DNA from 2 places in the Rhizobium lentis genome. Region 2 is predicted to be linked to the other one. Evidence: riboswitches for the same ligand, from Rfam matches in the RefSeq annotation. Region 2 holds a riboswitch; the other holds the start of a gene.
The links. A riboswitch is a leader RNA that binds a small molecule or an ion and turns the genes downstream of it on or off. The one in region 2 is predicted to bind FMN.

Region 1 (4,339 bases), 1.2 Mb from region 2:
TTCACGGCGTCCGGCTCACGCAGCACGCCCTTGGATTCGCCCGCGAATTTCAGAGCGCCGTCGCGCTTGGTGTCGATGCCCGAGAGATCGACGCTGCCGGCGCTGAAGTGCGTCTTACCTGAGCCGTGTTGGCATCGATGATGACGATCTCGTTGTTTTCCTGCAGCGTCAGCGCAATTTCGTTCAGACCGTTGAAGGCGACGAATTCCGGCTCCGGATCCTCGGGCGCGACGCCGGCAAGACCGCTCAGCGCCACATGCTTGATGGTGCCGCAATCGACTGTGCCGTTCTTGAGCTGGAAGACAACGAGATCGCCGGCCGGCATCTGTGGGATCTTGCCGTCGTTGACGTCTTCGTCGCGCTCGTTTTCGATCGCGATGGCGCCGAGCGTCTTGTCCTTGTTGAGGGCGATCGAATCCGGCTGACCGCCGAGATCGCAGGTGTGCTCAATCTTTTTCGTCGCCACGTCGACGATCGCGAGGCGGCCGGAGGGTTTGGCCTTGCTTTCGGAAGTGTTGACGGCAACAAGCACCTTGCCGGCGCTCGAGGTGACCGATGTCGGTTCGCCGTCCGTCATCATCGCACCGTCAGCCTTCGGGGCCCTGGCGTCGGTAATGTCGATGAAGCCGATCGCACCGAGCGGGCTGTCGCTATAGATCAGCGTCTTGCCGTCATCGGTCGCGGTGACGATTTCGGCCGAAGTCGGCGAAAGCCTGTCCTTGTCGGCCGGCAGGTTCTGGGCGACCGGGAAAGAGGCGATGCGGTTGAAAACTGGCTCGGCCGCGGCCGGGACGGCAACGGAGGCGAGAAGCACGGCAGCAAACGCTGCCTTGCGCGATGAATTTGTCATGAAATCCCCCAATGTCGAAAAGATCGAACAGAGGTTTTTTGAGGGACTGCCATGACAGAGACATGACAGCCCGCGAGATTTCAGAGGTTTACGTCAGTCTCCTTCCTTTCCCGGCGCATCTCACTTCGCATGATGAAGAGAGAGGCAGAAAGGATGAGCGCGGCTCCCAGCCAGAGATAACCGGCCGGCGCATAGCCAAAGAAAAGCCAGCCGGCGAGCACGTTTAGCGGCAGCTTCAGATCGTCGAAGGGCTGGACATAGGCGGCATCCGCGCTGGCATAGGCAAGGGTCAGCAGATATTGCGCCACGACCGTCAGGAGGCCGGCCAGAAGGAAGAGCGCGAGCGTCGCGCCCGTCGGCACGGCAAAGCCCGCCGCAAGCGCCAGCCCGCCATTGACCGGCGTCAGCAGAACCAGCAGCCAGACGGTGATCGTTTCCGGCTTTTCGATGCCGGTCAGGCTCTTAGTGATGAGCGACGAGGCGCCCCAGAGCAGCGCCGAGAGCACCGGCAGCAATGCCGCCCAGGTGAAGTTGTCCGACCATGGCTGCAGGATGATCATAGCGCCGGCAAAGCCGACGCCGGTCGCCGCCCAGCGGGCCGGGCCGACGCGTTCGCCGAGGAACAGGCGGGCGCCGAGGATGATGAAGAAGGGCGAGGTCATGACAAGGGCGATGGCCTGCCAGATCGGCACCAAGGCAAGGCCGGACACCCAGGCCTCGACGCCAAGCGCGGCAAAGACGACCCGCACGACATGCCGCCAGGGATAATCCGTGCGCATGGCCGAAAGGCCTGCCTTCCGCAGGAAGGGCAAGGAGAAAAGGAAGGCGAAGGCATATTGCCAGAAGGCCGCAGAAGCCGGCGGAAAGGCAAGCGTCATCGTCAGCCACTGGGTGACGACATTGAGGAGCGAGAAGGCCACGCCTCCAAGCACCATGAAGGCTGCGCCGGCAAAGGCGCGGGAACGCGGGATTGCAAGGGAATTCTGATTCATGTCTTTCATCCAAAACAGGGACCAACATAAATCAGGACGCATGAACGACTGGATGCGGAGGCAGGCAGTCCCCTGCCCGCACGCAGCCATGCTCATTCTCTTTCATCCGGACTTTAACCGTCGGCTCCGGAATCGCACCGGATCTGCTGACCCCTCCCCGGTCAAAGCCTCGGAAGGCGCTCGCGGGCTCGGGCCGCAGCCCTTACCGCCGGTGGGGACTTTCACCCCGCCCTGAGAACAGCATTGTTGGTAAGACAAAGCGCTGCATACGGCAAGCGGCAAAACAAAAGGGGTCCGGCAGCGCCGAACCCCTCGAAAACCTGCTCAGCCGTTCTCGTTTACGGCCGGCGGATGATGAATCAGCCGTTGACGGCGTCCTTCAGGCCCTTGCCGGGCGTGAACTTCGGCACGTTGCGGGCCGGAATGTCGACTTCAGCGCCGGTCGACGGGTTGCGGCCCTTCGTTGCAGCGCGATGAGAAACGGTGAAGCTGCCGAAACCAGCGAGGCGGATATCGCCCTTGTTCTTGAGTTCGGCCTGGACAACGTCGAAAACCGCGTCAACAGCGGAAGCCGCGTCAGACTTCGTCAGTCCTGCCTTTTCGGCCACTGCGGACACGAGTTCATTCTTGTTCATGTTTCCACCCCTTTCTAAATGGTATGAAACGACTCAAATCTAAAGCTAGGCGCAGAATAGGTTTCATCAGGCCCGCCGAAAACCCAAAAGCCCTGCAAATCAGGGAAAAGCAAGCGTCTCCATGACGTTTTCACAAAAAAGGCTGGCGTTTCCGCCAGCCTTTTCTCGTCTTTTGCGCGAATTGGGCACAAATGTGGCAAATGCCGCTCAATGCGCTATGGTCGCGCCCGAATCGTCGAGACCTTCGACCGAAGTGATGACGGGCGTTTCCACGGTGCCATCCCACTCGATCGGCTCCGGCCGGCGGATCAGCGCATGCTTGATCACCTCGCCCATCCGGGAGACGGGGATGATCTCCATGCTGTTCTTCACGTTGTCCGGAATCTCCGCCAGATCCTTGGCGTTTTCTTCCGGAATCAGCACCTTCTTGATGCCGCCACGAAGCGCTGCAAGCAGCTTTTCCTTGAGACCGCCGATCGGCAGCACACGGCCGCGAAGGGTGATTTCACCGGTCATGGCCACATGCTTGTTGACCGGGATGCCGGTCATGATCGAGACGATGGCGGTCGCCATGGCGACACCGGCCGACGGACCATCCTTCGGCGTTGCACCTTCCGGCACGTGCACGTGGATGTCGTTCTTTTCGAACATCGGCGGTTCGATGCCGAAATCGACAGCGCGCGAGCGGACATAAGAGGCCGCCGCCGAGATCGATTCCTTCATGACGTCCTTCAGATTGCCGGTGACCGTCATACGGCCCTTGCCCGGCATCATCACGCCTTCGATGGTCAACAGCTCGCCGCCGACTTCCGTCCAGGCAAGACCGGTCACGACGCCGACCTGATCCTCGCCCTCGGCTTCGCCATGGCGGAAGCGCGGGACGCCCAGATAGTCGGCGATGTTGGCGGCCGTCACGTGAACGGACTTCGTCTTGCCCTTGATGATCTCGGTGACCGCCTTGCGGGCGAGCTTCATCAGTTCGCGTTCGAAGCTGCGGACACCGGCTTCACGGGTGTATTGCTGGCTGATCGCCATCAGGGCGTCGTCACTGACCGAGAACTCTTCCGGCTGCAACGCATGTTCCTTGATGGCCTTCGGCAGCAGGTGCCGCTTGGCGATCTCACGCTTTTCGTCCTCGGTGTAGCCGGCGATACGGATGATCTCCATGCGGTCCATCAAGGGCGCCGGAATGTTCAGCGTGTTCGCCGTCGTGATGAACATCACGTCCGACAGGTCGTATTCGACTTCCAGGTAATGGTCCATGAAGGTCGAGTTCTGCGCCGGATCGAGCACTTCGAGCAAGGCCGAGGACGGGTCGCCGCGGAAATCCATGCCCATCTTGTCGATCTCGTCGAGCAGGAAGAGCGGGTTGGACTTCTTCGCCTTCTTCATCGACTGGATGACCTTGCCGGGCATCGAGCCGATATAGGTGCGGCGATGACCGCGGATTTCGGCTTCGTCGCGAACACCGCCGAGCGCCATGCGGACATACTCGCGGCCGGTCGCCTTGGCGATCGACTGGGCGAGCGAGGTCTTGCCGACGCCCGGAGGGCCGACGAGGCAGAGGATCGGGCCCTTGATCTTGGTGGCGCGGGCCTGCACGGCCAGATATTCGACAATGCGCTCCTTGACCTTGTCGAGACCGAAGTGATCGGCTTCGAGGATCTTCTCGGCATTGTTGAGATCGGCCTTGATCTTCGACTTCTTGCCCCAGGGGATGCCGAGCAGCCAATCCAGATAATTGCGAACGACCGTGGCTTCGGCCGACATCGGGCTCATCTGGCGCAGCTTCTTCAGCTCCGCATCGGCCTTTTCACGGGCTTCCTTGGACAGCTTGGTCTTGGCGATGCGCTCTTCCAGTT
Region 2 (4,339 bases):
CGAGACCCTTAATAATCGTCCCGCCAACGACGGTCCCGATCCCAACGCCGCTCCTCGCGCCAGCGCGGGCCATCCCAATGCCGGTGATGCCGCCGCTCCCAGCCCCAGCGGGGCGGGCCGCCATAGAAAGCCACAGGCGGCGGGCGGCGCCAGTTGCGCCGGCATTCGCCCCAGCGGGTCAGGTGCCAGCCCCGGCCACAGGCGTAGTCGACCTTTGTGACAGTGCTCTCAACCTTGATTGTCCCAACCGGCATCGCCTGAGCTGTGCCGATCGAGAGGCTGCCAGCGAGCAAGGCAGCCGCGATAGAAAGTGCCTTCATCGAAAACTCCAATTCAATCCAGCCGCAACCACCTTAGGTCCGCCAAATTGAACTGGAGATGAACTGCGCGTTCATGTTTGCGGGAGAAAAAACAGCGCTTTCGGACGGCGTATTGCAGCGCCGGCCGGCTGCTCTTTCCGCAGCGTCAAGCACTTGAGGAGCGTTACCCTGCCCCGGAAAACCCGTTCATGTCCTGCCGTAAAAAGGATCTGGACCCGGGTCCCGCCCAGCGGCAACCTCGATGAGCCGCCCCATATAATGTTCCCAGCCCTCGGCATGGCCGGCGCATTGTTCCGCATTGGGCAGGCCACTATGGGTGAGCCGCAAGAGCGTCCCGTCCGGCTGCTCGATCAGATCGATCTCGACAAGGCTTGAGCCCGGCGGCACCACTTCGCTGCCATCCCAGCCGAAGCTGTAGGCCAAGCGATGCACCGGGACCACCTCACGAAACGAGCCGCGCGCAAAGCGGGCGCCGGTGACGTTGACGAGATAAAGGCCACCCGGCTCAGGCTCGACCTGCGCTTCCGTTCCCATCCAACGCAGGATCTTCTCAGGATCTGTCATCAGCGCAAACACCGCAGCCGGCGGCGCGGCGATATGCGCCTCGCGGCGCACGACGAAGGGGTCTTGCATGTCTGTCTCCGATGGTTGCTGTCCTGCCCCTAATGAGGCCGAGCGGCATGCTTTTTCAAGATGGATGTCCTCAGCAGGAGCATGTAGGCGGAAGGGAGTGATCAGCAAGGGTGGTGGGGCATGTGCCCTTCGCTCGCGCTCAGCGCATTCGCTCCCATCGTCGCTCACCCCCTCATCTGCCTGCCGGCATCTTCTCCCCGCTGGGGAGAAGCGGACTCGTGGCGGCGCCTCGCTCCTTCAGAAATGCCTCTTGTGGAAGCGAGGGCAGGCAACTGCTCCCCCTTCGCCCAGCGGGGAGAAGATGCCCGTCAGGGCAGATGAGGGGGTGAGGAGCGTTAGCGACGAGCGCCTTGAGCGGCAGGCGAAAGGCATATGGCATATGGCATATGGCATATGGCATATGAGAGGATACACCGACGCACCCGCCCACGAAACCATCTTCCCTATTGCCAGCCCGCCGCCTTGCCCCTATTGTCGCGCCGTTCTCAGGGCGGGGTGAAAGTCCCTACCGGCGGTATGCAGTTTCGATTGCGAGCCCGCGAGCGCCTTCCTCGGAAGGGTCAGCAGATCAGGTGAGAGGCCTGAGCCGACGGTCATAGTCCGGATGAAAGAGAACGTGCGTTGCTGCTGCCCTCCCGGGCTGTCGGCGGATGCTCGTGATCGCCTTGGGTGACGTGTCTGTACGCCAAAGGAGATCACCATGACACCCACCCGTTATGCCTTCGTCAAAGCCGGCTGGCACGCCGATATCGTCGACCGTGCGCTCGAAGGATTCCAACAGCTTGTTCCCGCCGAGCAGATCGACGTGTTCGATGTTCCGGGCGCCTTCGAAATGCCGCTCCTGTCGCGCGATCTTGCCGCCACCGGCCGTTATGCCGCCGTCGTCGCCGCCGCCTTCGTCGTCGATGGCGGGATCTACCGCCACGAATTCGTCGCCCAGGCCGTCGTCGATGGCCTGATGCGCGCCGGCATGGACACCGGTGTGCCGGTGCTGTCGGTCTCGCTGACGCCGCATCATTACCAGGAAACCGAGCATCACACCCAGATCTACCGCGCTCATTTCGTCGAGAAGGGCCGCGAGGCAGCCCGCGCCGCGCTCATGATCGGCAAGACGCGCGCCGCCCTTGCGGCGTAGAAAGCCCGCATAACAGGCGGCGGGATCGGTCCGCCGTCTTTCTCCATACCGACAGAAGAATTGATTCGACCGCCTCTCCGCGCTGTGGTCCACTCGATCCCGACATGTATCGCCATTCTTAATGCGTCCAAACCTCAAGGGAGCTGAAGATGAGCAATGCAATGCGCAGTGAAACCCCCACCCAATCCACGAGAACACGACCGGTCGACACCAAGCTCGAAGTGGTCGTCATCCCTGTTTCCGACGTCGACCGCGCCAAACGTTTTTACGAGAGCCTGGGCTGGCGGCTCGACGCCGACTTCGCCAATGACGCCGATTTCCGCGTGATCCAGTTCACCCCGCCCGGCTCCGGCTGCGCGATCATCTTCGGCAAGAATGTCACCGCCGCCGCCCCCGGCTCCGCCCAGGGCCTCTACCTCATCGTCTCCGACATCGAGGCCGCCAGGCGCGATCTCATCGCCCGCGGCGTCGAGGTGAGCGAGGTCTTCCACGACGCATCGGGCGTCTATGCCGGCAAGGACGAACCCTATCTCTTCGGGCGGCTGCGCATCGCCGGGCGCGATCCAGAACACCGTAGCTACCGCTCCTTTGCCTCCTTCAAGGATCCCGACGGCAACGGCTGGCTGTTCCAGGAAGTCACCACCCGCCTGCCCGGTCGCATCGACGCCGACGAGACAGCCTTCGCCACGTCGGGCGACCTTGCGTCGGCGCTGCGCCGCGCCGCCACCGCCCACGGCGAACACGAGAAACGAAACGGCGGCAAATACGATGAAAACTGGCCGGACTGGTACGCTGAATACATGGTCAGCGAACAGACAGGCAGGGAGTTGCCGTTGTAGGCGCGGACGCGGGAGGAGGACGCTCTCTCGGACGCGGTATTTATTTTCCATATCGGAGCGCCGCGTGGTACCGCGCTCTGCCCTGCCGAGCATCTCCCCCACAAAAGGGGGAGATCGCAAAAAGCCATGCCTCGTCCTGAATTTGCGGTTCACGTGACGCCGGTCGTTTGGGAAAGCCCGTGAGCCAGCCGACCTCCCACCTGTGGGAGAGATGCCCGGCAGGGCAGAGAGAGGTGTCCTACGGCACCCTCTCCCTTTTCATCCCGAGGCGAAGGCCGAGTCGACAACCGCCAGTTCACCGATCGAACATATCCCGCCACTGCTTCTCCCCGATCAGGCAGTCTGTCGTGGGCTGGGCTCCTGCTATCTCCTGCACCGTCGGCGGCAGCGAAAGGCCGCTGATTTCAAGCACGAGCTTGCGGCGCACGGCGATGGCGAAATCCTCGATCTTGTAGACCGGCAGGACGAAGGCGCCGGGGCCGCCGATCACGCAGTCGGCGTAGTACTTGTCGAGACCGTCGGGCGCGTCGGAAGGCCGCAGCATGAGGGCGAGGCCGTTGATGACCATGCCGGCCTCCACCGCTCTGTCGCGGACAGGCGTGACGGGATTGCCGGAATTGTTCGGACCGTCGCCGGAAACGTCGATCACCTCCCGTCTGCCCTGAAAGGGACTGGCGATGATCATGCTGACGCCCTGAGTGATGGCGGTGGAGATTGAGGTGCGCCGCTGGGTGGCGATCGGCCGGGCGTCGAGCTTGTCAGCAAAGGCGATCGCATCGGCTTCCGTCTCGATCACCTGCCAGTCGATCACGGAATCCGGGACGACATAACCCGCCCATTCGAAATAGCTGATGGCGATGCGGCCGGTGAGCCCGCCCTTCACAGCGTCGATGAATTCCTTGTGCTTGAGCGCATCGACATAACCCTGGCGCTGAATGCCGATCTCCTCGAAATCCATCGACCGCGAGGTATCGACGGCAAGCACCAGCGTCACGTCGACTTCAGTTCCGCCAGCGCCTGCGGCCGGAACGACGCCGGAAAGACCCATGAGCACCGCAAGTGTCGTCAGCATCGGCAAATCCCCGCGCCATCCAAGCTTGCGAACCTTAGCACAGCTTGCCCCGCGCAGGACGCCCGGCCGCGCGCGGGGCTTCAATTTTCGGTGATATTAGGAGTGCCTGCGCCCTTTAAACGTTACCACGATCGGCTGGCTCCCTATGGTGCTTCATTGAGTAGGCTCATTTCTCTTCCGTCACCAAGTCAGCTTGCCCGGAGAGGAGCACCCCTCCGCCCTGCCGGGCATCTCCCCCACAACGAGGGAGATCGGATGGACGCAATGGCTTCCCCGAGATGCCCGGCTGGGCAGAGGGGTGGCCAGCTCCGCATAAACTGACTGATGAGGGAAGAAGGCC

Region 1: it holds a riboswitch for FMN, as region 2 does, so the genes downstream of both, J0663_RS16870 (DMT family transporter) here and J0663_RS00940 (6,7-dimethyl-8-ribityllumazine synthase) in region 2, are expected to answer to the same signal.

The regions. Positions count from the first base shown of each region.
Region 1 covers NZ_CP071454.1:3,515,472-3,519,810, reverse strand. Annotated here, with positions in the region: partial or broken gene J0663_RS16875 (esterase-like activity of phytase family protein) at 1-850, opposite strand, end outside; gene J0663_RS16870 (DMT family transporter) at 931-1,851, opposite strand; FMN riboswitch at 1,933-2,085, opposite strand; gene hupB (DNA-binding protein HupB) at 2,202-2,477, opposite strand; gene lon (endopeptidase La) at 2,685-4,339, opposite strand, start outside.
Region 2 covers NZ_CP071454.1:172,160-176,498, forward strand. Annotated here, with positions in the region: gene J0663_RS00930 (GCG_CRPN prefix-to-repeats domain-containing protein) at 9-320, opposite strand; gene J0663_RS00935 (SRPBCC family protein) at 507-953, opposite strand; FMN riboswitch at 1,431-1,573, shown strand; gene J0663_RS00940 (6,7-dimethyl-8-ribityllumazine synthase) at 1,654-2,088, shown strand; gene J0663_RS00945 (VOC family protein) at 2,238-2,927, shown strand; gene J0663_RS00950 (DUF1194 domain-containing protein) at 3,223-3,999, opposite strand.